DNA from 2 places in the Geovibrio sp. ADMFC3 genome. Region 2 is predicted to be linked to the other one. Evidence: predicted binding sites of a transcription regulator. Region 2 holds the regulator's gene; the other holds the start of a gene.

Region 1 (15,812 bases), 240 kb from region 2:
CAGAATCGGCGCAGTTTTCCTTTAAAGGTATCCGAAGGCTGAGATTCTTTTCAGTAATATTCCTAGTGCGCATGTTCATGACCCGCACAGGCTGTAGAATATAACCGGCTATTCTGTAGCTGATCACTGTGAGAACAATCACAGAAAGCAGAAGCCCCAGTATCACTACAACAATAAGATCTACAATTTCGTCCTTGATTCTCTCTGCGGATATGGCGGCGTAAACAACATATGACGTTTTATCGTCTTCATAGCTTTCGTCACCGTCATCGCCGTCATCTTCATAAGTGCCTGTGGAGTGTTCCCTTTCAATAACCATACGGCGTATTCTAAAGGCGGTGAGCCCTTTTGAATCATGCTCTACATAAGAAACTTCATCCGGCACATAGGCATATGCCAGAGCCTTTCTTTTGTTCTCTTCAGGCAGATTGATGTGGCGGGCAATATGGGAAACATACAAAGGCTCATAAGCCCCTGCTTTATATATTTTGATCCAGTAGCGTCTACTGTCTTTTAGACTTGCCGCACCTGCCTGATCCAGAGTGACAACCGATTCATAAGCAACTGTTTTCAGTTCAGCGTCAATCACTCTTATAGGCTGTTCAAGCATCTCGAAAAGAACAGAGGCGGAAAATATCAGCGCAGTCACAAGCCCGGCTGCGGCTATCAGAAAAGAAAGCTTAAGCCTTATGCTCATTCCTGACCGTCCTTAATAATATATCCCACGCCTCTTATAGTTTTAATTACCGATTCACCGTCAGAACCGCTTATTTTCTTGCGTAAATTTTTTATATGAACATCCATGAAGTTGGACATGCTAAAGGGCTCAAAATCATCTCCCCATACATGTTCGGCAAGGCTGAATCTGGTTACTGCACGGTTTTTGTTGTACATGAGAAACTCAAGGATAAGAAATTCTCTCTGAGTGAGATCAACTTTAGCACCATTGATGCGAGCCTCTCTGCTCACCGTATCCAGAGAGACACCGCCCGCACGGAGGAGGGAATCATTCTGCCCCCCTTTTCTGCGGAGAATAGCACGAACCCTAGCCAAAAGCTCATCTGTTGAAAAGGGCTTGGTGAGATAATCATCCGCACCGGAATCCAGACCTCTGATCTTATCATCCGTATCTGTCCTTGCAGTAAGCATCAGCACAGGGGAATCCACACCCATTGTGTGTGCTTCACGCAGAACTCCGAAACCGTCAAGCTTGGGCAGCATTATGTCAAGAATAACAAGGTCATAAGGCATATCCGCCAGCCTGTCCAATGCCTCTTCACCGTCAAAGGCACAGTCCACGGCGTATTTCTGTTCTTCAAGTGTCTTCTTTAGCCGCCCACTGAGTTCCGGTTCATCCTCAATAATAAGTATCCGCATTTTTCACCACTGAATAAATATAAACTTTTTTATGAGCTTTTCAAAGATTAAGAAGATCCGGCGACCAAAAGACCGGAAAATAAAAAACTCTTTTAATTGCTTTCCCGATATGCGATATTTATTATTAAACAGTTTTATAAAAATGAAAAACGGCAGATATAAATAATGACAAAAATGCGCTTAACAAAACAGGACGCTGTTCGGATGCTTGAAACGGCGGATCTTTATGAGCTTGCCAGAGAGGCGGATAATATCAGAAAAAGGTTGCATCCCGAAGGGGTTGTGACTTTTGTTATAGACAGAAACATTAACTACACAAATATATGTACGTGCAAATGCTCATTCTGTGCCTTTTATAAGGAAGTAAATGAGGAAGGCGCATATGTTCTTGATAAAGAACAGTTAAAACAGAAAATTGAAGAAACGAAAGCTCTGGGCGGAACACAGATTCTCCTTCAGGGCGGACTTCACCCCACCCTGGGCATTGAGTTCTATGAGGAGATGCTCTCCTACATGAAATCACTCGGAGTATGGCTGCATGCCTTCAGCCCTCCGGAGGTACACCATATATCCAAAATAAGCGGTCTTTCAGTAAGAGAGACTATAGAAAGGCTTGTGAAAGCTGGTATGGACTCTATCCCCGGCGGTGGAGCAGAACTTCTGGTGGATTCTGAACGGGTACGCATAAGCCCTAATAAGATACTCTCTGACAAGTGGCTCGGCGTCATGGAAGAGGCACATAACCTTGGACTGAAAACCAGCGCCACCATGATGTTCAAGGCTGATGACGAGTACGAAAAAATTGCAGAACATTTCGACAGAATACGCTCTCTGCAGGACAAAACAGGCGGATTTACAGCGTTCATCCCATGGCCCTTTCAGCCGGACAACACAGAGCTGGGCGGAAAGAAGGTAAGTCCGGTGGAATATTTGAGGATATTTGCCGCAGCCCGTATATATTTGGATAATATAAAGAATCTTCAGGTTTCATGGGTTACGCAGGGTCCCAAGACAGGGCAGACGGCACTTCGCTTCGGCGGAAACGACTTCGGCAGCCTGATGATAGAGGAAAACGTGGTAGCCTCCTGCGGGGCATCGTTCCGCATGAGTGTTGAAGAGATTGTCCACAATATAGAGCGTGCCGGTTTCAAGGCTGCCCAGAGAGACATGGAATACAACATAGTCAAAAGATTTTAGATAAAGAACCTGTGAAATAATGGCAGGGAATCGGCTCCTTTAGTAAAATAAACATATTGCCGATAATATATTAATTGATAAACAAGGGAAGGCTGAATTGAAAAACGATCTGCTGGAAGTTCTTGTGGAAATTTCCGAAAAGATGAACAGTATTTTCGATGTTCATGATCTTCTGCCCTCGATCATCTCTATCGCAAGGGAATATCTTGGAGTGAAGAGGTCTTCCCTCATGCTCATAAACGGAAACAGGCTGAGTATCTCCGCACATTCAGGCTTTGAAATCGATCCGGGCAATATAGAGATAGCTCTCGGAGAAGGCATAGCCGGGAAAGTCGCCGAGACGGGCGTTGAAACCATTGTTAACCTTTCCGAAGAATCACGGGAGGAGATGGGGTACAGAGCATCGTCCTTCATGTCTGTCCCTGTTAAGACAAACAACAAGGTAATCGGCGTACTTAATCTCACAGATAAAGAGCATGACTATTTCACGGAAGATGATGTACGTATTGCCAGATACATAGCCTCCCAGTGCGCTCTGGGCATTGAGCGCTTCAACCTTGTGCGTGACATGCGTAAGAGCGAAAACCTGCGGGTTATCGGCATGCTGAACAGCTCCATAGCCCACGATATAAAAAATCTTCTTAACATTGTACAGAGCTACCTTGAACTTATAGATATAACAGAGCTGGACGGAGAGGTGGCGGACTACATAGAGTCCATTCATTCGGAAGTTAAGCGGATACACGGGCTCACCCTTGATCTGCTGGATTTCTCAAGGCAGAAAGTCTCAATTAACCTTGTCCGTTTCCATGTTTCGGATCTTTTCAAGGATCTGGGCAAACAGTTTAATGTTCTGACTAAGGACACCGATATCAAAGTCGTGTTTGTCAATGAGGACGACCCTGAACTGTGCCTTGACCGCGAGAAGATATTCCGCATGCTTTTCAATCTCATAGGCAATGCAGTGGACGCTCTGTGCGAGGAAGGGCTTGTCCGTGTAACGGCCAAAGCTTCCGGTGACTTTTGTGAATTTGACGTGTATGATAACGGACGAGGCATTCCTCAGGATACAATAAACAAAATATTCGACCCGTTTTTTACTTCGGGGAAAATAAAGGGAACAGGCTTGGGTCTGGCGATTGTAAAAATGATTGCAGAGGCTCACGCCGGCTTTATATGTGTTGATTCAAAACCGGATGAGTACACGGTTTTCAAGGTCAGGGTGCCGTTGCGATATGAACCTACTTAAAAACCACACACAAAAAAATGAGACTGAATTTAAATATCTGCTCTCACAGAAGTATGATCTGACCCCCGCCGATTACATCCTTTCACGGGAGGACGGGGTCATTGTCGCCAAAATCACGTCCCTTGAGTCCGCAGATTCCATTGTGGAAATCAGCGTTACTGATGACGGGCTGCGTGCATACATTTCACTGTATCCAGTGGTGAATGAAGGCGAAACGTACACTTTAGACCGCATAATGAGCGTCATTGCCGAGAACGGCATAAGCGTCAATATCAAAACAGAAATAATAAAGCAGGCTTACGAAATATATTCCGAAGGCGGAATAATAGAAAATATGCTGTTTGCTGAAGGAATTAAGCCTATCAACGGCTCGGATGCACAGGTTATGCTTAATTTCGATCCTGTCAACAGCCAGCCCCGCCTTCTTAAAAGCGGCCGTGTTGACTATAAAAATATCGACAACATACGCCTCACCCGCAAAGGGGATCTCCTGCTTACCAAACGCCCCTTCACAAACGGAGTCAAAGGACTCACTGTCAGAAACGAGGAAATACCGGCGGAAAAGGGTAAAGATGTCAAAATCGTTCTGGATGAAGGCATCACAACAGATGAGCATGAAAAGGAATATTACGCCACAGTTGACGGCTGCGTAACCTTCCATAACAACAAGCTCGGTGTAAGCCCCATATACAGCGTTCCCGGCAATGTGGACTACTCCACAGGAAACATCGTCTTCAACGGCGTTGTACACATCAGAGGCGATGTCCTCAGCGGTTTTTCAGTTAAAGCCGAAAAAGACATAATGGTTGAGGGCATAGTTCAGGACGGAACACTGGTGGCAGGCGGAAGCATAGTTATCAAAACCGGCATAAAAGGCGAAGTCAGCAATAATATAGTTGCTGCCGGAGACGTCACCGTTGGTTATGCAGAAAAAGGAAACATTTCCGCCAGAGGCAATGTGGAGATTCTGAAATACTCCTATAACACCAATATCAAGTCCGGCGGGTATATTCAGGCGACAGGCGCCCCCGGAATCATAGCAGGCGGCAAGGTCACTGCATTTTCCGAAATAAACATCAATCAGTCCGGCACAAAGGGGAACACAAACTTTCTTATGTGTGTGGGAACGAAGTATTACTTTGAAGATGAACTGAAAATTCTTCAGGACAACAAGGATAAATACATTCAGAATCTGGAAAAGATTGACGAATTTTTAAGTAAGCTAGATACTTCCAACAAGGAAATTTTAAAAAACCCCAAGGTGAAGCAGCTTCTCGTCCTGCGTAAGCAGGTCATGGATAATATGACGAAAACTGAAGAACAAATTCAGAAGCTCATAAAATCAGCCCATCACAGAAAGCCGAGGATAAAAATAAACGGTATAATGTTTGAAGGGCTGGATGTTCAGATTTTCAGAGAAAAAATAACCATGAGAGAAAAAATGCAGAAGGTTGTCTTCATCTATGATGAAAAATATGAAAGGATAATCTCGGTATCTCTGGATGACAAAACACAGTACGAATGACAATATAATCATTAAAGGCGCAAGACAGCACAACCTTAAAAACATCGATCTCGAAATCCCGAAAAATAAACTGGTGGTAATAACCGGAGTCTCCGGCTCCGGCAAGTCCACCCTTGCCTTCGACACCTTATACGCCGAAGGGCAAAGACGTTATGTGGAATCGCTCTCTGCTTATGCCCGCCAGTTCCTTGAGCTGATGGAAAAGCCTGATGTGGACTCCATTGACTACCTCTCCCCCGCAATAAGTATCGAACAGAAATCAATCAGCAAAAACCCCCGCTCAACTGTTGGAACAATTACGGAAATTTATGACTACATGCGTCTGCTGTATGCCCGTGTGGGCGATGTCCACTGCCCGTCCTGCGGCAAAAAGGTCGAGAGCTACTCCGTTCAGCAGATAGTAGACTTCATAACCTCCCACGCTGATGAATCAAGGATCGAGATTTACTCGCCCATAGTCAGAGGGAAAAAAGGGGAATATAAAAAAGTTTTTGAAAAACTCCTGAAGGACGGCTTTGTCCGTGCAATGGTTGACGGAGAACAGAGACGCCTTGAGGAAGAGATAGAGCTTGATAAAAAAATAAAGCATTCAATCAGCGTTTCCATAGACAGGCTCAAGCTTAAAGAAGGGCTGAACCGCAGACTGGCGGATTCTGTGGAGACTGCACTGAAACTCTCCGAAGGTCTGGCGGAGATAGATATAAACGGCGAAACACGCCTGTTTTCCGAAAAATTTGCCTGTCCTGAGTGTAATATCAGCATCGAAGAGATAGAACCCCGCAGTTTTTCATTCAATAACCCTTTCGGCGCATGTCCGGAGTGTGAGGGTCTGGGTGAAAAATCTGTTTTTGATATGGACGCTGTAGTCCCCGATCCCTCATTAAGCATAAGGGAAGGAGCCCTGAAACCGTGGGAACAGTTTGATAACTTCCATCATTACAATACACTGGTAGCCATATCGCAGCAGTTCGGCATAGATATGAACAAACCCTTCTCAAAGCTCACAGAGGAAGAGAAGGACATAATGCTCAACGGAGCAGAAACTCCCCTCAAGCTGGAAACTTTCAGAGGAGAAAAAAAGGTTCAGTACGAGAAAAAGTTTGACGGCGTAATCGGATGGCTCCGTGAAAAGCTTTACTCCGACAACATGCCGGACAGAGAAACCGCAAGAAAATTCATGTCCTCAATGGACTGCCCCGAATGTAAAGGAGCAAGGCTTAAACCAACCAGCCTTGCTGTTACGGTCGGCGGAAAAAACATATATGACACTTCCGAACTTAACATCACCGAAGCGCTGGACTTTTTCAATAATCTTTACTTTGAAGGCTTTAAAAAAGAGGTCGCAGATAAAATCAATGCTGAAATCAAGCGCCGCCTCAGCTTTCTGAAGGATGTGGGGCTTGAATATATCACGCTTTCCAGAAAATCATCCACCCTTTCCGGCGGCGAAGCGCAGAGGATAAGACTTGCCACCCAAATAGGCTCCGGACTCACAGGAGTTCTCTACGTTCTGGATGAGCCTTCAATCGGTCTGCACCAGCGTGATAACGACATGCTTATAGCAACCCTGAAGAATCTGCGGGATATAGGAAACTCTGTCCTCGTGGTGGAACATGATGAGGACACCATAGCCGCCTGTGACCATGTGATCGATATGGGGCCCGGCGCCGGACGAAAAGGCGGAAACATAGTTTTCAGCGGGAGACCGGAAGAGATACGCCACTGTGAAGAATCGCTTACAGGAGCATACCTCAGCGGTGTGAAGGAAATCGAAGTACCCAAACGTAAAAAGCTCGATAAAAAACGCTCACTTATCTTAAAAGGAGCAAAAGAGCATAACCTCAAAGGGATCGACCTTGAAATCCCTCTGGGACTTATGGTCTGCGTAACTGGTGTCAGCGGTTCAGGCAAATCAACACTGATAATGGACACTCTCTACCCTGCCCTGATGAAGCGTCTCCACGGAACAGGGATGCGAGGCGGCAGTTTCACTGAACTCAGCGGTGCTGAACTGATCGATAAGGTAATTGACATAGACCAGAGCCCGATCGGACGTACGCCCAGATCAAACCCCTCAACTTACACAGGCGTTCTTACTGATATACGAGAACTGTTTGCACAGACTCCTGATGCCAAAAAGCGGGGCTACAAAGCGGGAAGATTCAGCTTCAATGTCCGCTACGGACGCTGCGAAACCTGTCAGGGCGAGGGATATATCAAGATAGAGATGCACTTTCTCCCCGATATGTACGTCAAGTGCGATGTCTGCGGCGGAAAAAGATACAACCGTGATACGCTGGATATACGTTATAAAGATAAAAATATCTCCGATGTGCTTGATATGACAGTGAATCAGGGATTTGAGTTTTTTGAAAATGTGCCGAAATTAAGAAATAAGCTTGAAGTGCTTGTAAATGTCGGTCTCGGCTATATCAAACTGGGTCAGCCCGCCACAACCCTTTCCGGCGGTGAAGCCCAGAGAGTGAAACTCGCTAAGGAGCTTATGAAGCGCCCTACGGGAAAAACCATGTATATCTTTGATGAACCCACAACAGGGCTTCATTTTGATGACATAAACAAGCTGGTGAAGATTTTCAGAGCTTTGACCGAAAGCGGAAATACTGTTATCATCATCGAGCATAACCTTGATGTTATCAAGTGCGCCGACCATATAATAGACCTCGGACCCGAAGGCGGTGACGGGGGAGGAACAATAATTTTTAAAGGAACTCCCGAGAAATGCGCCGAATGTGCGGATTCATACACGGGAAGATACCTGAAAAGGAAACTGTAGCGTGATGAGAAAAATTGTCCTACTGATTTTAATTCTGCTTGCGGTGTTCGCCTCAGCATTCGCCGAAGAGCTGATAGACAAATACAACTCAGCAAAGAATGATCTTGCCTACATTGAAAAATCGTCCAAAGTCACGAGAAAGTCATACGAAAACGTAGCAGACAGGTTCTTTCAGATATATTCAGTACAGCCCACCGGAGCATTGGCAGATGACTCTCTCCACTACACAGCTCAAACATATTACAGAAGCTACAAACGCTTCGGCAGCAGAGACGACCTTCTCAAAACAATACGCCACCTGAACCTTCTGGCGGTTAACTACAGTACAAGGCTCGCATCCCTCGCCTACATACAGCTTGCGGACATCTACATAGCCAGCAAGGATTATCCGTCAGCACGCTTCACTCTTAATAAAATGCTGATAAAGTTCCCTAAATCCGAAGACACTCCTACAGCTAAGAAAAAACTGGAACAGATAAACGAATACATCGCAGCCGCAGAAAGAAAGGAGCGTGCCATCACTCCGCCGCCTTCTGTTACATCGGCACCTGCTGCACAGACAAGCACCAACATCCCTCCGGCAGTGCCTGAACTCAAACCTGATCCGGCGTCCGCTGCCAATGCACCCGACACGCCGCCCTCAAGCACAGACAGCCTTTATGCAGATGATGCCGTAAAAGAAAAAAGCGGTGAAACATATTACGGAGTAAAATCCGGCGACCAGACCGATAAAATTGTTAAAAGTATCCGTCACTTTGCCGCAAGCGACTACACAAGAGTGGTAATTGACCTGAATAAACCCACAGAGTTCATGAAACACTGGCTTAAGGCAAACCCGGAGTTCAACAAGCCGCCGAGGCTTTTCATCGACCTCAAAACCGATTCCATAGACACATCCATCCCGAAAGAGATTGATATAAAAGACGGTCTGCTCCGCTCTGTCCGCTGGGCTCCGAACCGTCCGGGGGTTACCCGCATAGTTCTGGACAGTGATAATGTCAAGGACTTCACTGTTTTTGCAATGAGCAACCCAGACAGAATAGTAATAGACGTCAGCAATCAGGACATAGACAGCAAACCGAAGGAAACACTTGCAACAGCGGAGAGAAATGTCACAAACGACCGTGATCTCTCCAAGGCTACGCTTGCATCAGTTTTCGGGCTTAAGATCCGCCGTATCGTTATAGATGCCGGACACGGCGGAAAAGACCCCGGCGCATCCTATTACGGGCTGAAAGAAAAAGACATAGTTCTGGACATAGCTCTGGAGCTTGAGAAGCTCTTCAAGCAGAATACTAATATTGAAGTACATCTCACAAGAAGGACGGATGTTTTCATTCCCCTTGAAGAAAGAACAGCCATAGCAAACAGGCTCAAGGCGGATATTTTCGTCTCCGTTCATGTTAACGCCAGCAGAAACAAAAACAGCAGCGGGCTTGAAACCTTCGTTCTTAACGTTACCAAGGATCAGACCGCCCTTGAGGTAGCTGCTGCGGAAAACATGGCAACAGAAAAATCCATGAGCGACCTTCAGGGCATCCTTAAAGATATAATGCTTAACTCCAAGCTGGAGGAATCGCTTCTACTCGCGGCAAAAGCGCAGGAATCACTGACACGCTCGGTTTACGGCACAGCAAACCACAGAAACAACAGGGGCGTCAAACAGGCTCCGTTCTATGTCCTTGTGGGTGCGAAAATGCCTTCGATACTTGTTGAAGCAGGCTTTGTTTCCAACAGAGAAGAGGCTAACCTTCTCAAAAGCACTGCTCACAGAAAAAAAATCGCCTACGGTATTTTTCAGGGGCTGCAAAATTACATAGAACTGCATAAATAACCGAAAAAGCCGGCGTTAATCCGTGCATCAGGCCGGATTAACGCATCAAGGCGTCACATGTACACAGCTGTGATTTTTGCCTGACCTCCATACCCATAATTCTATTCACTTTTTCCTTTATTTTTCTCTTGATTTTTTTGTGCTTGATCTATAAAAATAACACTGTTGGCACTCAACACACCAGAGTGCTAATAACTTAAAACAGGCAATTTAATAATAAAATAAAGGAGGAAGAAGATGGCACAGATTAAGCCGCTTCAGGACAGAGTTCTCGTTAAACGCTTCAAAAGCGAAGAGAAAACTGCCTCAGGAATCATCATTCCCGACAGTGCAAAGGAAAAACCCATGGAAGGCGAAGTTGTCGCTACAGGCCCCGGCAAATACCTTGACAACGGAAACAAGGTAGAACTCACTGTTAAAGCAGGAGACAAAGTTCTTTTCAGCAAATATGCCGGAACAGAAGTTAAACTCGGCGATGAAGAATACCTTATCATGCGTGAGGATGACATCCTCGGCATCCTTAACTAATCACACGGAGGGATAAATTACTATGGCTAAGAAAATTGTTTTCGGTGAAGAGGCAAGACGCGCCATCGGAAGAGGCGTAGACAAACTCGCAGACGCAGTTAAAGTCACTCTCGGACCCAAAGGAAGAAACGTTGTAATAGAAAAAAAATTCGGCTCACCCCTTGTTACTAAAGACGGTGTTTCCGTTGCAAAGGAAATCGAGCTTGAAGATCCTCTTGAAAACCTCGGCGCACAGATGGTAAAGGAAGTTGCTTCCAAAACTTCTGACATCGCAGGTGACGGTACAACAACAGCTACAGTTCTTGCTCAGGCTATCTACAGAGAAGGCATGAAAAACGTTGTGGCCGGCGCTAACCCTATGGAGCTCAAAAGAGGTCTTGATAAGGCGGTTACTGCTGTTATTGCTGAACTTAAGAAAATCTCCAAACCTATCGCTGATAAAAAAGAAATTGAGCAGGTCGGCACAATTTCCGCTAACAACGACAAAGAAATCGGCGGAATCATAGCAGAAGCTATGGAAAAAGTCGGCAAAGACGGCGTTATCACAATCGAAGAAAACAAATCAACTGACACAGTTCTTGATGTTGTTGAAGGTATGCAGTTCGATAGAGGCTACCTCTCTCCCTATTTCGTGACAAACCCTGAAAACATGGAAGCAGCTCTCGACAACCCCTACATCCTCATTTATGAGAAAAAAATCTCCAACATGAAGGAAATCCTTCCTGTTCTTGAGCAGCTTGCAAAACAGAATGCTCCTTTCCTTATCATCGCTGAAGATGTTGAAGGCGAAGCCCTTGCAACTCTCGTTGTAAACAAACTCCGCGGCACTCTTAACTGCTGCGCTGTTAAGGCTCCCGGCTTCGGCGACAGAAGAAAAGAAATGCTTAAAGATATCGCTGTTCTTACAGGCGGTCAGGTTATCAGCGAAGACCTCGGCATCAAGATCGATACTGTTACCCTTGATGACCTCGGACGTGCTAAAAAAATCGTTATCGACAAAGAGAACACAACTATAGTTGAAGGCGCAGGCAAAACTGAAGAAATTCAGGCTCGTGTCAACCAGATCAAAAAACAGGCTGAAGACACTACAAGCGACTACGACAGAGAAAAACTTCAGGAAAGACTTGCAAAACTTGTGGGCGGCGTAGCCGTTATCAAAGTGGGCGCAGCGACTGAAACTGAAATGAAAGAGAAAAAAGCCAGAGTTGAAGATGCTCTCAACGCTACAAAAGCAGCAGTTGAAGAAGGAATCGTCCCCGGAGGCGGTGTTGCCCTTATCAAAGCTCTCAAATCTGTTGAAGCTATGAACCTTGACGGTGACGAGCAGATCGGTGTGGAACTTGTAAGAAAAGCTCTTGAGTTCCCCTTAAGACAAATCGTTGCTAACGCAGGCTTCGAGCCCTCAATCATAGTAAACGAAATTAAAAACAACCCCAGCAACAACTACGGCTTCAACGCATACTCTGAAGAATACACAGATATGCTTGCTGACGGCGTTATCGACCCCACAAAGGTTACAAGAAGCGCACTTCAGAACGCTGCATCTGTTGCAAGCCTTATGCTTACTACTGAGGCTCTCATCACTGAGATCCCCGATAAAAAAGAACCCATGGGCGGCGGAATGCCTGACATGGGCGGAATGGGTGGAATGGGCGGCATGATGTAAGCATCTGCTTACCTTTTCACTAAATCTAAATACGCTTAAATAAAGCCCGTAAGCCATATGGTTTGCGGGCTTTTTGTTTGATATGTTTGTCAGTTAGTTTCATTCTTTTCAGCAAGTTGTGTAGCTTTATGGGTATAATAAGGCAGTGTCAGAGCTTCAGTCAGGTTTTGTGCAGGGAGAAAACAAAATACATGAAAAATAAAGTTGAGATTTATAAATCCGGTGATTCATCTGAAATCAGAGTGCAGTTTGATGATAATACCGTATGGCTCAACCAAGAACAGTTATCAGAACTGTTTGGACGAGACAGAACCGTTATCTCCCGCCACATCAAAAATATTTTCAACGAAGGTGAGTTAGATAAAAATGTGGTAAGTGCAGATTTTGCACATACCACTCAGCACGGAGCAATAGCAGGGAAAACACAATCAAAGAATGTTGAATACTATAATCTGGATGTCATTATTTCATTAGGTTATCGGGTAAAGTCGCAACAAGGTGTTCAATTTCGCCAATGGGCAACTGGGAGATTGCGAGATTATCTGGTGCAGGGGTATGCAATCAACGAACGGCGCTTAGCTCAGAAGGAACAGGAGGTTGAATATCTGAAAACCGGTATTCGTATTCTGGGCAGAGCAATAGAAGACAAAATGGACAATGATAATGAGAGACTTTTATCCATATTTGCCAAAGGGCTGACTCTTCTGGATGATTATGACCATGAAACGCTTGATTACAAAGGGAACACGGTAAAAGAAATTATTTATCCACAGGAAGATGACTACCGACAAGTGATCGGGGAAATGTATTCCGGTTTTGAGAGCGATGTATTTGCAAAAGCTAAGGATGATAGTTTTGCCAGCTCTATCGGTCAAATTGCCCAGACTTTTGACGGAGTGGATGTTTATCCATCAATGGAAGAGAAGGCGGCGAATCTGCTCTATTTTATTGTAAAGAATCATTCCTTTGTTGATGGCAATAAACGTATTGCAGCAGCATGCTTTGTTTACTTCCTGAGTATTAATAACGAGTTGCTCTCTGAAAACGGAGAGCAGATCATAAGTAATGAGGCGTTGGCTGCATTGACATTGTTTATAGCAACAAGTAAAGCTGATGAAGCAGACACAGTGAAGCGGCTGATTGTCAGTATTCTTAACCGAGCAAAGAAATGAAAAAGTGTTTCAGGAGTTAACAAATCTCCGGTTTGCGGACTTTTTGTTTGATATGTTTTTCAACGGACTGTATAATTTATTTTATAAAGCAAGTACAGTAAAATGGCTGACAACCAATATCTTTAATCATACAAAGAAATGAATGAAAACTAACGGTGCTTATTGTTAAGTGTGCTGGCTTTGAACTAAGTTCTAAACAAGTTTTTTAATGCTTGAAATTACTTAAACGGAAAATCAATGCAAAGGATAGCTGCAATGTTCAAATTCGAAATTTCTAAGATACTGAAAGAAGCTCAAATTAAATTTAATAAACATGTCGATGGTATAACAATCTCGTTTCCTTTTATTTCATTCTCATTAAAACCAACAGAAAGAGAAAAAATAGTAGCCAGAGAACTATTGATTCGCCTTTCAGACAAAAGAGTCTTAAGCTCAACAGAATGCTGTGATAATTGCATTGATAATTCTTTAACTTCATTGCAGGAAATTCGCAAGGTCTTAATTGATTCACAGGTTAAATTATCTGATTACTATGATGGTGGTTTATATCTATTAATAGAGCTTATAGCAGAGGGAGTTCGTCAATTTATCACTTATGAAGAATATTTAAGAACAAAAATGAAAGAGGATGTTATCCATAGAGAAAATTATAGATCTCCGCATATTCAAGAGCAATACTTTAGTATTTTAGAACAGCTTCGAACTCACATTCGTAGTTGCCTGACACAGATTGCCAATATTGCTGATATGGAAACACCTAAAACAGAAAGCTATTTAAAAGCAGACAATAAGTGGCTACTTTCAATATATAAAAAACCAGAAAATTTCAAAACTAATAAAGGCATGATAAAGTAAACTTAACCACAAAAAGCCTCCTGTCCTCTCAAAAGGCGGGGCTTTTTTTCTTTCGCTGATTCCGCTATTATTATCCCATGAAAAAGCTTGAAGCATCGTTCTTTGACCGCACCCCTTGCGAGGTTGCCCGTGATCTTCTGGGCAAGGTGATATTCCGCCTTTATGACAGTGTGTGGCTCAAGGCGCAGATAATAGAGACAGAAAGCTACTACCTGCATGAAAAAGGAAGCCACGCTTCCCTTGGCTACACAGAAAAACGCAAGGCGCTGTTTATGCCCGCCGGAACAATATACATGTATTACGCCAGAGGCGTAGACTCCCTGAACATGAGCTGCCACGGGGAAGGGAACGCTGTGCTTATAAAATCCGGCTACCCTTACGGAAATGAAGAAGCCATGCTCCGGATGATGAAGCACCTCAACCCATATAAGAGTGACGGGCGTGAAAGGGAAACAGAGAAGCTATGCAGCGGGCAAACCCTTCTCTGTAGATCGCTTGGGCTGAAAGTTCCACAATATGACGCCAAAACATTTGACGACAGCCTGTTCATGGCAGATATGGGTTATGTCCCTGAAAAAATAATTCAGACAACCCGCCTCGGCATACCGAAAGGACGTGACGAGCATCTGCTGTACAGATATATTGATGAAAAATATATGAATTTCTGTACAAAACCGGTCAGGAATACTTAAAATACGGTATAATTTTACAAAAAACTTCAGCGGTGAGAAAATGAAAAAATTTCTGGCTTCGGTTCTTCTGCTGCTTATGTTTGCGGCGGCAGCAATTGCCGATGAAATTCCATCTGAACCACTGGCAGGACTAAGCACAGTCAAAGCGGTAATCGATCTGAATCAGGGTAAGGCAAACCTTCTGGATCTCCGCCTTGTATCCATCAGAAAAACCTATGAAACCCTCAAAAGCGCAGGTATTAAACCCATTTTTATTGTCGTTGTACGGGGCGACGCTTCCGCTTTTATGACTGAGACAGATAAATATATCAGCGCTATGGACACAGGGCTGAAAAAGATAATGCACAAAAGGGTGCATGAGCTTATGGATATGGGAATCCGCTTTCAGCAGTGCGGGCTTTCACTATCAAATATGAAGGTAGACAGGGCAGACGTTCTGCATGACATAGAGATTGTTAAAAACGGATACGTGAGCCTCATAGCCTACCAGAACAAAGGCTATGCTCTCATACCTATGGATTAAAAAAAGCCTCCCGCTAGGGGAGGCTTTGAAGTTTATTGAGCTGTGGTATCTGCGGGCGGGGTGAAAACTCTTGCGGCAAGCTCAGTATCAAGCAGGAAGATGCCGTTTCCGTTACCCTGAACAAGCTTGAGTTTGTCGATAATCTGGTTGACGGAAGCTTCCTCTTCAACCTGCTCGGTCACAAACCACTGGAGGAAAGCGTTTGTTCCGTGATCTCTTTCATCAAGAGCGAGATCCACAAGCTTATATATTCTTTTAGTAACCTCCCTCTCGTGTTCAAGAGTTTCTTCAAATATTGAGAGAAGCGTGTCGTAATCTTTTTTCGGTTTTTTAACAGCTTCAAGCTCGACTTCAGAACTCTGATCAAGTATGAAGTTATAAAACTTCATAGCGTGCATCA
Region 2 (15,812 bases):
AATGGCAAAAGTTTCTTTCAGTGCGTTGTTAAAGCCTTCGAGATCGGGTCTCTCCAGCGATGTAACGTATTCGTCATAAAGCCCGTTGAGCGTATTGTTTATGGTTTCTCTTGCAACTTCCTCAACCTGCTCCTTGTTAAGAATGCTGTTGCGGAGTCCGTAGACAATTGTTCTCTGCTGGTTCATTACGTTATCGTAATCCAGCAGGTATTTACGCACTTCAAAGTTCATCGCTTCAACTTTTTTCTGTGCGTTTTCAATTGCCTTGGAGATTATGTTATGTTCAATGGGTTCCCCGTCTTTCATTCCCAGCTTGTTCATTATGTAGGATATTTTTTCAGAGCCGAAGATTCGCATAAGGTCATCTTCAAGGCTGAGGAAAAATCTTGATGAACCTGCATCGCCCTGACGTCCGGCACGGCCTCTGAGCTGGTTGTCAATCCTTCTGGACTCATTACGCTCAGTGCCCAGAATATGCAGACCGCCGATTTCAAGAACACCTTCACCGAGTTTGATGTCGGTTCCTCGTCCCGCCATGTTTGTGGCTATTGTTACTGCACATTTCTGACCAGCAAGGGAGACAATCTGTGCCTCACGTTCGTGGTGTTTGGCGTTGAGGACTTCGTGCTTAATCTTTTTCTTCTCAAGCATTTTGCTTACAAGTTCAGATTTTTCGATTGATGATGTTCCCACAAGAACAGGACGTCCCTGTTTGTTCATTTCTTCTATTTCCATAACGATCGCTTCGTATTTCTCACGGGCAGTCTTGTAGATAACATCTGCTCTGTCATTACGGACCATTTTACGGTGAGTGGGTATGCTGACTACACCAAGGTTGTAAATCTGCATAAACTCGCCTGCTTCTGTTGCCGCAGTACCTGTCATCCCCGCAAGTTTTTCATACATGCGGAAGTAGTTCTGGAATGTGATGGAGGCGAGGGTCTGGTTTTCGTTTTCGATTACAACCTGTTCCTTTGCCTCTATAGCCTGATGCTGTCCGTCGGAATATCTTCTGCCGGGCATTAGCCTTCCTGTGAATTCATCAACTATAATTACCTTGCCGTTTTCCACAACGTAATCCTTGTCACGTTTAAAAACAGCATGGGCTTTCAGTGAGTTATTTACATAATGAAGTGTGTCCACGTTTGCCATATCAAAAAGGTTCTCCAGACCGAGAACTCTTTCTATGGTGTTTATGCCTGCGTCAAGGAGCTGAACATCACGGCGTTTTTCATCGACTTTGTAGTCTGTTTCCGGTTTAAGCTGGCGGATAACTTCGTCTATCTTGTAGTAAACAGTGGTGGAGAGATCGGTAGGACCGCTTATGATAAGAGGTGTCCTCGCCTCGTCAATAAGGATACTGTCAACCTCATCTACTATGGCGTAGTGAAGCTTTCTCTGTGCCATATCATTCACGGAGAGCTTCATGTTGTCACGCAGGTAGTCAAATCCGAACTCGTTGTTTGTTCCGTAGGTTATGTCCGCTGCGTATGCTTCTCTTCTTGTGCAGGGCATAATTTTAGTGGTCAGTTCCTCTTCATTATCCCACTCAATAAGCCATGATGCCTCGTGCTGGATAATGCCCACAGTCAGACCCAGCGTGAGGTAAACAGGGCTCATCCACTGGGCGTCTCTTCGGGCGAGGTAGTCGTTTACAGTAACAAGGTGCGCCCCTTTTCCTTCAAGGGCGTTAAGGTACAAGGGGAGGGTCGCCACAAGGGTTTTACCTTCACCTGTTTTCATCTCTGCAATTTTTCCTTTATGCAGGGCGTATCCGCCTATGAGCTGGGCATCAAAATGCCTCATATTCATTCTGCGTTTGCCAACTTCCCTTACTGCGGCAAATGCTTCGGGGAGGAGTTCATCAATGCTTTCTCCGTTTTCAAGCCGTCTGCGGAATTCAGCAGTACATGCTTTGAGTTCATCCATGGATTTTTTCTCAAAGACGCTTTCAAGGGAGTTTATTTTATCGACAACAGCGCCCACTTTTTTAAGGTATCTCTGGTTGAAGTCGCCGAACAGTTTTTTAGCCAGTTCTTTAATCATCCTTTAGACCTTCCTTTATTTTTCCGTTTTTACAATCAGCCAGTATATCACACCAAGCACCGCAATGGACAGCAGAACAAAGCCGTATATCATCGGGTTTGATGTTTCGTGTTTCAGCGTGATGATAAGCAAGTCACGGATGAATGCAATGAGCGCCACGCCGATGAAGATACTTATCTTAAACTTACCCCCTTTCAGCATCTGAACCTCAGTGTGGAGAAGCTCCACAAGAACCCAGATTATAAGGAGCGAGCCGAGGGCGGTTATAATTATTTTGTCAGCATTTTCTTCCAGAAGGTGCATTATCTCGATTCCGAACAGGACAGCCGCAGCGACAGTCATCAGAATCAGCATACCCACCATAAAGGTGTGCATGAGAAATGAGAACTTCTCAGAAACGGAGACTATAAAGTTCCTTACACTGAATATAGATGTATATTCTTTGATTTTGTTTTCGCAGAAAGCATAGTTTATGGCGTCAAAATTAATATCCATAAGCTTATGAACGCTTAACAGAATATTTTTTCTGTGTATGTCATCATCCAGACTCTGAAAAATCTTTTCGTGCATCCAGAGGCGTATGAAACTCATCATGGAGTTTATCCATTCATAATCTATTTCATACTTTATCTGAAGATTACCGAATTTTTCAAGGTAGGCGAGGTATGCGTTGTTAATCTTTGCTTCAAAAAATCTGTCATACCATGTGGCAAGGAACTCCCTATGCTTGGCAAGCACAACAGGGTATATATTGTCGGGCATTCGGAACTTTTTGGAAAAATTTTCAAAAACATCCCTTATGAAATCTTCCTTGTGATTTTCCATTATGTCTTTCAGAGAGGCAATATTGCGCAGGTCATCTTCTGTAACTTCGTAGCTTTTTTGGAGATTTTTAAAGTATTTCATTTGCGGCTCCGCAGGGGAAAAACGGACAGTGGCAGCTTTTCCGATAAAGGAAAATAGTTATTTATTTTTCGGTAATGTATGATAAAATCCGTTAAAAATAAAGGGAAAACAGACTGTCCGCACTACTTATGACACTCTTATAACATACCCCTGCCATTATTTAAAGAGAGGTTGGGGATGCCTAGGGAGGTTTACCGAAAATGAACCGCAGCCGCACCGCGGAAATTACAAGAAAAACTAACGAAACAGATATTTACCTCAAACTGAACATAGACGGTTCGGGAGAGGGGAAAATCACCACAGGTGTAGGGTTTCTTAACCATATGCTTGAGCTTTTCGCCCGTCACGGCGGTTTTGACATTGAGATCATAGCCAAGGGCGACACTATTGTGGATGATCACCACACAGTTGAGGACATCGGGATCTGCCTCGGAGACGCTTTTAAGAAGGCTCTGGGAGACAAAAGAGGGATCAGACGCTACGGCTTCTTTCTCCTGCCTATGGATGAAACCCTTATAGAATGCGCCATAGACTTCAGCGGAAGAACATACCTGAACTATGCGGCGGATATTCAGGCTGTGCGTGTGGGGAACTTTGAGACGGAGCTTGTGGAAGAGTTTTTCAAGGCATTTGCCGACAGATCAGCGGTGAACCTGCACATCATAAAAAGATTCGGGCGTAATACCCACCATATCATTGAAGGAATCTTTAAAGCGGTTGCGAGATCAATAAAAGATGCGGTTGTCATAGAGTCAGACAGGATAATGTCCACTAAGGGAACGCTGAGTGAGTAAGATAGCAGTTATAGATTACGAGGCAGGGAATCTCCGCAGTGTACAGAAGGCATTTGAAAGCCTCGGTTACGATGCTGTGGTTACATCCGATGCCTCTGTTATAAAATCAGCACACAAAGTCGTTCTCCCCGGTGTGGGAGCATTCGGAGACTGTGTCAGCGGACTTGAAAAGGCAGAGCTTAAAGAAACAGTGCTTGATGTTATAAGCTCCGGAAAACCGTTTTTCGGCATATGCGTGGGCATGCAGATGCTTTTTGAAAAGAGCTTTGAGTTCGGTGAGCATGAGGGACTCGGAGTATTCAGGGGCTCAGTAAAAAAGTTTCCCGATGAAATAGTTAAAAAAGGGATGAAAATTCCCCATATGGGCTGGAACAGCCTTAATATAACGCAGAAGGATCACCCTGTACTGAAAGGGATAAATGACGGTGACATGGTTTACTTTGTGCATTCGTATTATGTGCAGTCGGAAGACAGGGCAGTTGTTGCCGCAGAGTGCGAATACGGAGTGAACTTCACCGCCGCTGCTGCGAGAGATAATGTATTTGCCACGCAGTTTCACCCTGAAAAATCACAGACCACAGGTCTTAAGCTGCTGAAAAACTTCGGGGAGTGGAAATGCTGATAATTCCGGCTATAGATCTTCTTGGCGGCAAGGCTGTAAGGCTTCGTCAGGGCGATATGGACGATTATAAAATATATTTTAACGACCCTGCGGAGGCGGCTGTTCAGTTCCGTGAGCTGGGTATAAACAGGCTTCACATTGTGGATCTGGACGGAGCCAAAAAAGGGGAGATGACCAACTTTGACACCATAAAACGCATCATACGTGAAGCGGATATGGAGATAGAGGTCGGCGGCGGAATCCGCAATATGGACAGGATTAAAGCTTATTTTGACATCGGCGTGAAATACGCCATACTCGGAACTGTTGTGATAAAAGATCCGGAATTTGTGAAAAAAGCTGCCGAAACTTATCCGGACAGGATTATACTTGGAGTAGACGCCAAGGATGGGTATGTCGCCACAGAAGGCTGGTATGAAACCAGCGAAACTAAGGCTGAAGATGTGCTGAAAACCTATGCAGGCTACAGCATCGAAAGCGTTATATATACTGACATCAGCCGTGACGGAATGCTTCAGGGGCTGAATATTGAAGCCACAGCAGCCCTTGCGGACAAGAGCCCATGGGGCGTGATAGCCTCCGGCGGGCTGAAGGATATAAGTGATGTTAAGGCTCTTTGTGAGCTTAACCACCCGAACATAAAAGGCACAATAGCAGGGAAAGCCTTTTATGAAGGGACAATAGATTTAAAAGAAGCCGCCGCCATCATCACTGCGGGGTAATTACTCAGGCATGTCCTGATTGGTTTACGGAGTAAATTAAGGGTATGATCCACAACATTCTCTATTTTCTGGCAACAGGTTTCTATTCGGGCAAAAGCCCCTATGCCCCCGGTACGGCGGGCACACTTGCGGGTGTCGGTCTTGTTATCTTAACAGGCTGGTTCTCTCTTACGGCTCAGATCATCTTCTGTATTCTGCTTTTCGGAGTGGGTATTCTCGCATCCGAATATCATGAAAGAACAACAGGGGAGCAGGACGCTCCTGAGGTTGTTATAGATGAGATAGCCGCTTATTATTTTATCATGCTGTTTTTCCAAAACTCGCTGAATAACCTTTTCTGGGCGTTTCTGCTGTTTCGCGTATTTGATATTGTGAAACCTTACCCCATAAAAAGGCTTGAGGAGTTCGGCGGCGGAATTGGCGTTATGCTGGATGATCTCGGAGCGGCAGTGTACTCCATAGGCGCACTGCTTGTACTCAAGGGGCTCTTGTGGCTGGCAATGTAGTTACGGCAGCGGTATTTGCCATAGGGAGCGAACTCCTTGAGGGGAGCATAGTTGATACAAACTCCGCATGGATAGGCTCCCACCTTGTAAAGCATGGTATAAACGTTGAAGACACCCGCCTTATACCTGACAATATGGACAGGATGGCGGAGCTTTTTGTTGAAGCTGCTGAAAAATATGACCTTATCATAACAACCGGAGGTCTGGGACCGACATTTGATGATCTCACCGCTGAGGTGGTAAGCCGTGTTTCCGGCAGAGATTACACTCTGAACGAGGAACAGCTTGAGCATATCAGAAAACGGCTCCTCAAATTCGGCATACAGTTAAAGGAAAACCATTACCATCAGGCTAAACTGCCGGACGGATGCAAAACATTCTTTAACCGGATGGGCACAGCTTTCGGCTTTTCAGTTCCATGCGGCAATTCAAGAATAATATCAATGCCGGGCATCCCTTTTGAGATGAAACCAATGTTTGAGGAACAGGTGCTGCCTTGGCTGCATGAGCTTTTCCCGCTGAGAGAACGTTTCATCAGGGATCTGCGCATAGCCGGCAAGCCGGAATCCGAAGTGGATGACGTGATCCGTGAGTTTGGCATACCCGAAGGCATAGAGTGCATAATTAATGTCGGCAAAGGTGACATTCTCGTTAAAGTGCGGGGTTTTGATGAGGCTGCGGTACACAGATTCGCAGAAGCAGTCAGAAAACCATTCGAGAATAACTTCATAGGCTACGGCGATGAAACATTCCCTGTGCGCCTTGTACGTATGCTTAAGGAAAAAGGATACAGCATCGGCTTTGCTGAAAGCTGCACAGGGGGAATGATGGGTGCGGAGATCACATCCGTGTCAGGAAGCTCCGCTGTTTTCAGCGGGTCGGTTGTGTCGTATTCCAATGATGTGAAAACGAATGTCTTAGGCGTTCCCGCTGATGTCATAGAATCTCACGGCGCTGTGAGTGCCGAATGTGCTGCTGCGATGGCAGAAGGGGCAAAAAAGCTCCTCGGAACGGACTGCGCAGCCGCAGTAACAGGCATAGCCGGACCCGACGGAGGCACTGACGAAAAACCAGTGGGCACAGTGTTCATAGCGGTGAATGTAAACGGAAAAACCGAAGTCAAAGGCTACGGTTTTAACGGTGACAGACCTGCCGTCAGGGAGCGCACAGTGAAAACAGCCTTCGCATGGCTGATAGACTTATTGAAATAAATTTCAGATTATATAAGGAGTAAATAATGGATGCAGAGAAAAGGAAAGCCTTAGACCTTGCCATGGGCAAGATAGAGAAAGATTTCGGCAAGGGTGCGGTCATGCGCCTCGGCGACCGTGCGGTGGAGAAACTTCCGGTTATCTCCACAGGCGTTCTTTCCATAGATATAGCGCTCGGAGTCGGTGGTATCCCCAGAGGAAGAATCATCGAGATATACGGAAGCGAATCATCAGGTAAAACCACAATAGCCCTGCACACAATAGCAGAAGCGCAGAAAGCGGGCGGCATAGCAGCGTTTATAGATGCTGAACATGCCCTTGACCCTGTGTATGCCAAAGCGATTGGCGTTGACACTGACAACCTTATTGTCAGCCAGCCTGACAGCGGCGAGGCGGCACTTGAGATATGCGAGACTTTGGTTCGTTCCGGCGCAATCGATATAATCGTTGTGGATTCAGTTGCGGCACTTACTCCCAGAGCAGAGATAGAAGGCGAAATGGGCGATTCGCACATGGGTCTTCAGGCAAGGCTTATGAGTCAGGCTCTCAGAAAGCTTGCAGGTATAGTTAACAAGTCAAAGACATCACTTATATTCATCAACCAGACACGCTCCAAAATCGGCGTTGTTTACGGCAACCCTGAAACAACTACAGGCGGTAATGCTCTTAAATTCTACGCTTCAATCCGTATGGAGATTAAGAAAAGCACTGCATTGAAGGAAAAGGACGAGCAGGTCGGCAATCAGGGCAGTGCAAAAATCGTTAAAAACAAAGTTGCTCCCCCATTCAAGGTTGCGGAGTTTGATATACTCTACGGTGAAGGCGTTTCGAGAATCGGCGTGCTGATCGATCTCGGTGCCAAGCTTGATATAATCAACAAGGCAGGCGCATGGTTCAGCTACGGAGACACTAAGCTGGGACAGGGTAAGGAGAATGCAAGAGCGTTCCTGACTGCCAACGCTGAAATGGCTAAGGAGATAGACTCCAAGGTCAGAACACATTACGGAATCGCCGTTGCTCCTGAAAAAGAAGAAGGGTAAAATTCAGATAACACTTTCCGCACTAAGGGCAGTTTATCTGCCCGTGAGCGTGTACAAAAAAACTACAGGATGTAGGTTTTTTTGTTATCAAATGGAGGTCAACCGTGGATATTAATACTATTCTCCAGAGAACTGTTGCGATGGGAGCGTCAGACCTCCACCTTAAAGTCGGCAGACCGCCCACAGTGAGACTGCACGGAAAGCTTGAATCCATTCAGGGACTTCCGAAACTCACTGCGGAAGACACACTGAAAATAGCCACTGACGTAATGCCTCAAAGTGCCAAGAACCGCTTTAAAGAAGGAAAAGAGGCAGACTTTGCCTATGCCGTACCGAAGGTGGGGCGTTTCAGGGTGAATGCGTTTCTTCAGAGGGGCGTAATCAGCATGGTTTTCAGGGCAATACCCATAGAAATTCCCGACATTGAAAAACTCCATCTGCCTGAAGTTATTAAGACAATTTCTCTGGAGAACAGAGGTCTTGTGCTTGTTACGGGTATCACCGGCAGCGGTAAATCTACCACGCTGGCTGCGATGATCGATTATATCAATACCCATAAATACGTGAATGTAATCACTGTGGAAGACCCCATAGAGTTTATGCACGTTGATAAAAACAGCATCATAGCTCAAAGAGAGGTAGGAGCGGATACCAACTCATTCTCCGAAGCTCTGAAAAGGGCTCTCCGTCAGGATCCCGATGTTATCCTCGTGGGTGAAATGCGTGATCTGGAAACCATAGAAACTGCCATGCACGCAGCAGAAACAGGACACCTTGTTATGTCCACTCTGCACACCCTTGATGCGCCTGAGACCATAAACCGAATAATTTCTGTGTTCCCGCCCCATCAGCAGGAACAGATAAGAATACAGCTTGCGGGCATAATAAAAGCGGTAATCTCCCAGAGGCTTGTTCCCACATCGGACGGCACAGGTCGTGTCGCCGCCATTGAGGTAATGGTGTCAAATGCCACAATCAGGGAATGTATTGTGGATAAAATGAAAACCCGCCAGATAACCGACTTCATAGAGCAGGGGCGTTCTGTCTACGGCTCACAGAGCTTTGACCAGTCACTCATTGACCATGTACGTTCGGGGAATGTCACCTTTGAAGAGGCTATGAAGTGGGCGAAAAAGCCGGATGACTTCGCACTCAAAATGCGGGGTATATCATCATCCAGCGATAATGAGGAAAACGAGTGGAAGCTCGGAGGAATGCTCAATAAAGAAGAAGAGGAATAGATCTCCCCTTGATTACGCCTTCAGAATTCTTTCCATGCGTGACTATTCCGAGTACACCATGCGGGAGAAGCTTATTTCAAGATTCAGCCGTGAGGAGGCTGATGAAACCCTTAACCGCCTGAAAGAACTGGGCTATATCGATGATCTGCGTTATGCCGAAAATTTTGTTGTTTCCAAACTTCTGTCCGGTTTCGGGGTCTATGCTGTTATAAGGAAACTCCGTGAAAAAGGCGTGGATGTAAACAGAGGCTATGTTCTGTCCGTGGCGGAAAAGCGGGATATAGACATGGAAGACCTTATGGGAAATGTCCTGAAAAAGTATCTTGCAAAAACGGGTGATGAGGATAAAATATCTGTCCGTTCCAAGTGTATGAGATACATGCTGGGGCGTGGTTTTGACATATATGAAGCTGAAAAATATTTAGAGAGGTTGATGAATGAAAGTGATATTTCTTAAAGACGTCAAGGGTGTTGCGAAGAAAGGCGACATAAAAGAAGCAAAGGACGGCTACGCTAAGAACTTCCTCTTTAAACAGAATATTGCTGTGGAAGCTACAGAGGCTAACCTTAATAAGCTTGAACAGCAGAAAGCAAACGAAGCCGCAAAGGAACAGAAGAGAAAGGACGAAGCCAGAGCGCTTGCGGACAGGCTGAAAAAGGTCGGCATAAAAATGAGCAAAAAAGCCGGAGAAACAGGTAAGCTTTACGGCGCAATAACATCAGCAGATATAGCCGAAGCTCTCAAGGCGGAAGGTCTTGAGGTTGATAAGCGTGATATAGACCTCCATGACCCCATCAAGGATACAGGCATACACACTGTTAAGGTAAACATATACATGGACATTAAATCCGAGATAAAGGTTGAGGTTCATGGCGAATGAGATAAAGCGTGTTCCGCCGCACAGTCTTGATGCGGAGCAGGCGGTTCTTGCCTCTCTGCTGATAGATGACAAAGCGGCGGACAAAGTTCTGCACATGCTTACGGCGGGGGATTTCTATTCCCCGATCCATCAGTATCTATACTCTGTAATCTATAAACTCCATGAAAGCGGAAAGCCTGTTGACATCATATCTCTGGCAAATTACGCCAATGACAGAAACGAGCTTCCCCGAGCCGGCGGGGTGGAATACATCTCGTCCCTTGTGGAGATCATACCCAACTCCGCCAATGCGGAATATTACGGGAACATAGTTAAAGATAAGTCCACCCTGCGCCAGCTTATAGGCGTAGCCGTTGAGATGACGGAGGACTGCTACACCCGCACAGATGATGTGGCTGAGGTTGTGGAGGCGGCGGAGAAGAAGATATTCTCCCTTGCGGAGCAGAAGCTTAAGGCAGATGTTCTGCCCATAGGCGAGCATATGCACCGCACCTTTGAGGTGCTTGAAAAGCTTTATCACCGTAAGGAGGATACCACAGGTATTCCTTCAGGATTCATGGATCTGGATCAGATGACAAACGGTTTTCAGCGTTCGGATCTCATAATCATAGCCGGGCGTCCGGGTATGGGTAAGACAGCTTTCACCCTTAACGTTGCGCTCAACAGTTCCAAGTCAGTCAGAGAAGGAAAAGAGAAGTTCAATGTTGCATTCTTTTCATTGGAAATGTCAGCGCAGCAGCTTGTTCAGCGTCTTCTTTCAGGCGAGGCGGGGGTAAACTCAAACAAACTCCGTTCCGGTAAGTTCAGCTTTGAGGAATGGTCAAGGCTTACTGCGGCTGCGGGTGAGCTGAGCGAGCTTGGGCTTTATCTGGATGATACTCCGGCGATCACTGCAATGGAACTCCGTGCCAAGTGCCGCAGACTGAAAAGAGAAAACGGGCTTGACCTTGTTATAATCGACTACCTTCAGCTTATGGGTTCAAACAAAACAGAAAGCAGGGAACAGCAGATTGCTGATATTTCCAGATCGCTTAAAGCGCTTGCCAAGGAGATGGATATTCCGATTATTGCCCTTTCACAGCTTAACAGGGGAGTGGAAAGCAGGATAGACAAACGCCCGCTTATCTCCGACCTTCGTGAATCAGGAGCAATAGAGCAGGATGCGGATATCATTGTATTTCTTTACAGAGATGACTTTTACAACAAGGAAAAGAAAACAGGCATAACCGAAGTGATAATAGCAAAACACAGAAACGGTTCAACCGGAACTGTAAGCCTTGAATTTATCGGTGAGTACATGAAGTTCAGAGATATAGTTCAGGGATATGTATAAAAAATCATACATTTTTTCGGATCTGTTGTACATTGTGTACAGGATTTGATCTCAAACCCCTTGAAATCAGGGGATCTTTCAAATGGCATGGTTATTGCTTATAATAACCATGTTGTTGGAGGACACACAAAATGTTTCAAACTACACTCAATAATACAATTAAATTTGACGGCATAGGACTTCATTCCGGAGAAACAATTCAGGTGGTTGTAAACCCCTCATATACTGATACAGGCATAATGTTTCGCCGTGCGGACATATCAGGTTCTGCATATACAAAAGCAAGTCCCTATACTGTGACCTCCACTCAGCTTGCCACAAGCATCAACTGCGGCAAAGGAAGCATATCTACTATCGAACATCTCATGGGCGCACTTTACGGACTCGGTGTTGACAACGCTCTCGTGGATGTCTACGGAACAGAAGTGCCGATTCTCGACGGCAGTGCTTATCCCTTTGTTGAAATGATAAGAGAAGCCGGAATAAAAGAGCTTAATATAAAAAGAAAATATCTTAAGTTTAAGAAAAGAATCATCATAGAAAAAGGCGACAAGTGGATAGAGCTTATCCCCTCACGCTTTTTTAAAGTGACCTTCGGCATATCATTTGATGACAACTTCGTGCAGGAACAGAAGGCGTACTTCAATTTCTCAGACGGAGGCTTCATTGAAGATGTAGCCAGAGCAAGAACTTTCGGTTTCAAGAAAGATGTTGATGCCCTTCATGCTATGGGGCTCGCAAAAGGCGGAAGCCTTGAGAACGCAGTCGTTGTTGACGGCAGCGGAATCCTGAACCCTGAAGGGCTCAGATATAACGATGAGTTCGTTCGCCATAAAATCCTTGATCTTCTCGGAGACATATCTCTGATAGGCTACAGGTTTTACGGACATGTCAGGGCGTATAAGTCAGGGCACATGCTCAATAATATTTTTGCAAGAACACTGCTTGAATCTACTAACTGCTATTCCATTATAGAACAGCCGGATATGCCGGCATTCAGTTCGCTGCTTGAGCTGAAACCACAGGGGATTTAAGAGATTACCCGAAAGCAGCTTATAACCGGCTGCTTTCGGGGGAAATCTCTCTCTGATACCTTATATCCTGCCTGTTTCGCTTTGAAAGGCGGATTTCTCACCTTAAGACTTGCTTCCTTACGAATACATATAAAGACAGCAAACTTCAAAATTTTTACATTCACCGGCGCTTTCAGGACTACAGGAAATCTGATTTTTTCTACACCTTAAATCCCTTATGCTTATAGGTTAAAAAACTGCTTGACAGTAAAAGGCTCAAGTCATATTCTTTATTTAGCACTCTTTGACATTGAGTGCTAACAATCACAGGGCAAACATTGATAAGACAGGTAAAAATCAGAGATGCTGAACGAAAGGGAAGAATCGGTACTAAGGATAATCGTTGAAGAGTATATAAAGACCAGCGAACCTGTGGGCTCCCGCTATATCTCCAAGAGCGGACCCCTGCAGCTTAGTGCCGCATCCATACGCAACATAATGAGCGATCTTGAAGAGAAGGGTTATCTCACCCAGCCGCATACTTCCGCCGGGCGTGTCCCTTCCGACAACGGGTATCGCTATTATATAGACAAGCTGGTGGTTTTCGGCTCACCGGACAATGACATAATCTCCTCACTTCAGGAAGGCTGCCAAACCACCAGCGTCAACAGCTTTTTACAGCATTTCAGCCGTAAGATGGGCTCCCTCACTAATTCAGTGGGTTTTGTAGTGGCGCCCAAGCTGAATACTATGCACCTGAAGCATATAGAGTTCCTGCAGTTCAACCCATACACGATCCTTGCTGTTATTGTTACCAAATCCGGCATAGTGCATAACTTTATGCTGGAAATGGAGAAACCTGTTGATAAATCAGAACTCACAAGGGTGAGCAACTACCTTAACGACCATTTTTCAGACAAATCACTTGGCGAGATAAAATCTCATATCCTGAATGAGATGAAGGACAGGAAAGAACATCTCGACAGACTTTTTGAAAAAGCATACTCCCTCGGTGAGAGGGTTTTTGCCGTGGAAAATTTCGGGCATGAAATATATCTGGAAGGAACATCAAATGTTCTTGATATGCCGGAATTCAGAGATGTGCAGAAGATAAAAGAGATATACAGAATTTTTGAGGAAAAGCACTTTATTAATGAGATTGTTGAAAAGTGTATGACAGAAAGCGGAGTGCAGATCTTTGTGGGCTCTGAAATAGGGAAGGAGGAGATCAACGAGCTTGGTCTTGTATCCACAACCTACTCCAGAAGCGGCAATGTAGTGGGCAGTCTGGGGATAATCGGTCCTAAAAGAATGAGCTACCCCAAGGTTGTTTCCATTGTGGACTGTACATCTGAAATCATCACCAAAATGCTCAACAGACTTTCTGAATAAGTAAATAATGACAATGAGGATATAAATGAATTCGGACGAGAAAAAAACTTTGGATGAACAGGAAGCTGAATCCTGTACGGAGGAAACATCCGTTACGGAGAAAACTGAGCTTGAACTTCTGAAGGAAGAGAACGAAACCCTCAAAAAACAGGCTGAAGATGCAAAAAGTGATGCTCTCCGAGCCGTTGCAGATGCGGATAATTTCCGTAAGCGCATGGCAAAAGAGGCAGAGGAAAGAATCAAGTATGCCGGAACAAAGATACTGGAAAGCCTTCTCCCTGTTCTTGACAATCTGGAGATGGCACTCGCTCACACAGAGGAAAACAACCCTCTGAAACAGGGTATCGAGCTCACGCAGAAGCAGATGGTGGAAACACTTGCCAAAAACGGGCTTGAGAAAATTGAGCTGGAAATAGGCACAGAGTTTGACCCGGTTTTCCATGAGGCGCTGATGCTGGATAACACAGATGAATACGGCAACAACTGCGTAACTATGGTTCTTCAGAACGGCTACACCCTCAACGGAAGAGTGATACGCCCTGCCAAAGTCAAAGTAAATAAAAAGTAAAAGATATATCAGGAGGCATTTATGAGCAAAGTAATCGGTATAGACCTCGGTACGACAAACTCAGTCGTAGCCATTATGGAAGGCGGTCAGCCGAAAGTAATCGCCAACGCCGAAGGAATGAACACAACTCCCTCTGTTGTTGCGTTTACAGATTCAGACAGACTTGTGGGGCTGCTTGCTAAAAGACAGGCCATCACAAACCCCGAAAACACAGTTTTCAGCATTAAAAGACTTATCGGACGCAAGGTAGACGCTCCTCAGGTTGCAAAAGCAAAGGATGTTCTTCCTTACAAAATAGTTCCCTCAGACAATAATGACGCATGGGTTCAGGTGAAGGACAAAAAGTTTGCTCCGCCTGAAATCTCTGCGATGATACTTCAGAAACTTAAAAAAACAGCGGAAGACTATCTCGGCGAAACAGTTACGGATGCGGTAATCACAGTTCCCGCTTACTTTAACGATGCTCAGCGTCAGGCAACCAAGGATGCCGGCAAAATCGCAGGGCTTAACGTTCTCCGTATAATCAACGAACCCACGGCTGCTGCACTTGCCTACGGTCTTGATAAAAAACACGATGAAAAAATCGCTGTTTATGACCTTGGCGGCGGTACGTTTGATGTGTCTATCCTTGAACTCGGCGACGGTGTTTTCGAGGTTAAATCAACCAACGGCGATACATTCCTCGGCGGTGATGACTTCGATATGCGCATAGTTGAGTTCCTCATTGACCAGTTCAAAAAGGATAACGGCTTAGACCTTAAAAATGATAAAATGGCTCTCCAGAGGCTTAAAGAAGCCGCTGAAAAAGCTAAACACGAGCTTTCAAGCTCAACAGAAACAGAAATAAACCTTCCGTTCATCACAGCAGATCAGACAGGTCCCAAACACCTTGTGGTTAAGATGAACAGAAGCAAGCTTGAGTCTCTGGTTATGGATCTTGTGGACAACTCCCTTGAGCCCTGCCGCAAAGCCCTTGCAGATGCCGGTCTTAAGGCTTCTGAAATTGATGAGGTTATCCTCGTGGGCGGTATGACAAGGATGCCCCTTGTTCAGCAGAAGGTTAAGGCATTCTTCGGCAAAGAACCCCACAAAGGTATCAACCCCGATGAGGTTGTTGCAATAGGCGCAGCTATCCAGGGTGCGGTTCTTAAAGGCGATGTGAAGGATGTTCTTCTTCTTGATGTAACACCACTTTCACTCGGTATAGAAACCCTCGGCGGAGTGATGACAAAAATCATCCCCAGAAACACCACGATCCCCACAAGGAAAAGCCAGGTGTTCACAACCGCTGCTGATAACCAGACATCAGTTACCATCAGCGTATTTCAGGGTGAACGTGAAATGGCTGCGGATAACAAGTCCATCGGGCGTTTCGACCTCGTGGGCATTCCTTCAGCTCCCAGAGGGCTTCCGCAGATCGAAGTTACGTTTGACCTTGATGCAAACGGTATCCTCAATGTTGCAGCCAAGGATCAGGGAACAGGTAAAGAGCAGTCAATCAGAATCACTCCCAGCAGCGGTCTTTCAGATGATGAAA

What was found. The regulator HrcA, encoded in region 2, represses chaperone genes, less so after heat shock. The targets are predictions, from matches to a motif close to TNTTAGCACTCNNNNNNNNNGAGTGCTAANA.
Region 1: a site for HrcA is predicted at 10,140-10,170, ahead of groES (co-chaperone GroES). Genes of this name have one in related genera too.

Annotation. Positions count from the first base shown of each region.
Region 1 is NZ_BAAFZG010000002.1:1,991,860-2,007,671, reverse strand. Features, by position in the region: gene ACYRYY_RS09905 (sensor histidine kinase) at 1-697, opposite strand, end outside; gene ACYRYY_RS09900 (response regulator transcription factor) at 694-1,377, opposite strand; gene mqnC (cyclic dehypoxanthinyl futalosine synthase) at 1,543-2,574, shown strand; gene ACYRYY_RS09890 (GAF domain-containing sensor histidine kinase) at 2,672-3,823, shown strand; gene ACYRYY_RS09885 (DUF342 domain-containing protein) at 3,810-5,348, shown strand; gene uvrA (excinuclease ABC subunit UvrA) at 5,326-8,142, shown strand; gene ACYRYY_RS09875 (N-acetylmuramoyl-L-alanine amidase) at 8,147-9,976, shown strand; gene groES (co-chaperone GroES) at 10,214-10,504, shown strand; gene groL (chaperonin GroEL) at 10,527-12,170, shown strand; gene rhuM (RhuM family protein) at 12,362-13,342, shown strand; gene ACYRYY_RS09855 (hypothetical protein) at 13,598-14,197, shown strand; gene ACYRYY_RS09850 (DNA-3-methyladenine glycosylase) at 14,275-14,889, shown strand; gene ACYRYY_RS09845 (DsrE family protein) at 14,930-15,412, shown strand; gene ACYRYY_RS09840 (ferritin) at 15,445-15,812, opposite strand, start outside.
Region 2 is NZ_BAAFZG010000002.1:1,754,949-1,770,760, forward strand. Features, by position in the region: gene secA (preprotein translocase subunit SecA) at 1-2,046, opposite strand, end outside; gene ACYRYY_RS08740 (phosphate-starvation-inducible PsiE family protein) at 2,062-2,952, opposite strand; gene hisB (imidazoleglycerol-phosphate dehydratase HisB) at 3,153-3,746, shown strand; gene hisH (imidazole glycerol phosphate synthase subunit HisH) at 3,739-4,368, shown strand; gene hisA (1-(5-phosphoribosyl)-5-[(5-phosphoribosylamino)methylideneamino]imidazole-4-carboxamide isomerase) at 4,362-5,090, shown strand; gene ACYRYY_RS08760 (phosphatidylglycerophosphatase A family protein) at 5,135-5,596, shown strand; gene ACYRYY_RS08765 (CinA family nicotinamide mononucleotide deamidase-related protein) at 5,581-6,807, shown strand; gene recA (recombinase RecA) at 6,834-7,847, shown strand; gene ACYRYY_RS08775 (type IV pilus twitching motility protein PilT) at 7,952-9,088, shown strand; gene ACYRYY_RS08780 (regulatory protein RecX) at 9,033-9,545, shown strand; gene rplI (50S ribosomal protein L9) at 9,526-9,969, shown strand; gene dnaB (replicative DNA helicase) at 9,959-11,302, shown strand; gene lpxC (UDP-3-O-acyl-N-acetylglucosamine deacetylase) at 11,434-12,336, shown strand; gene hrcA (heat-inducible transcriptional repressor HrcA) at 12,679-13,707, shown strand; gene grpE (nucleotide exchange factor GrpE) at 13,733-14,275, shown strand; gene dnaK (molecular chaperone DnaK) at 14,297-15,812, shown strand, end outside.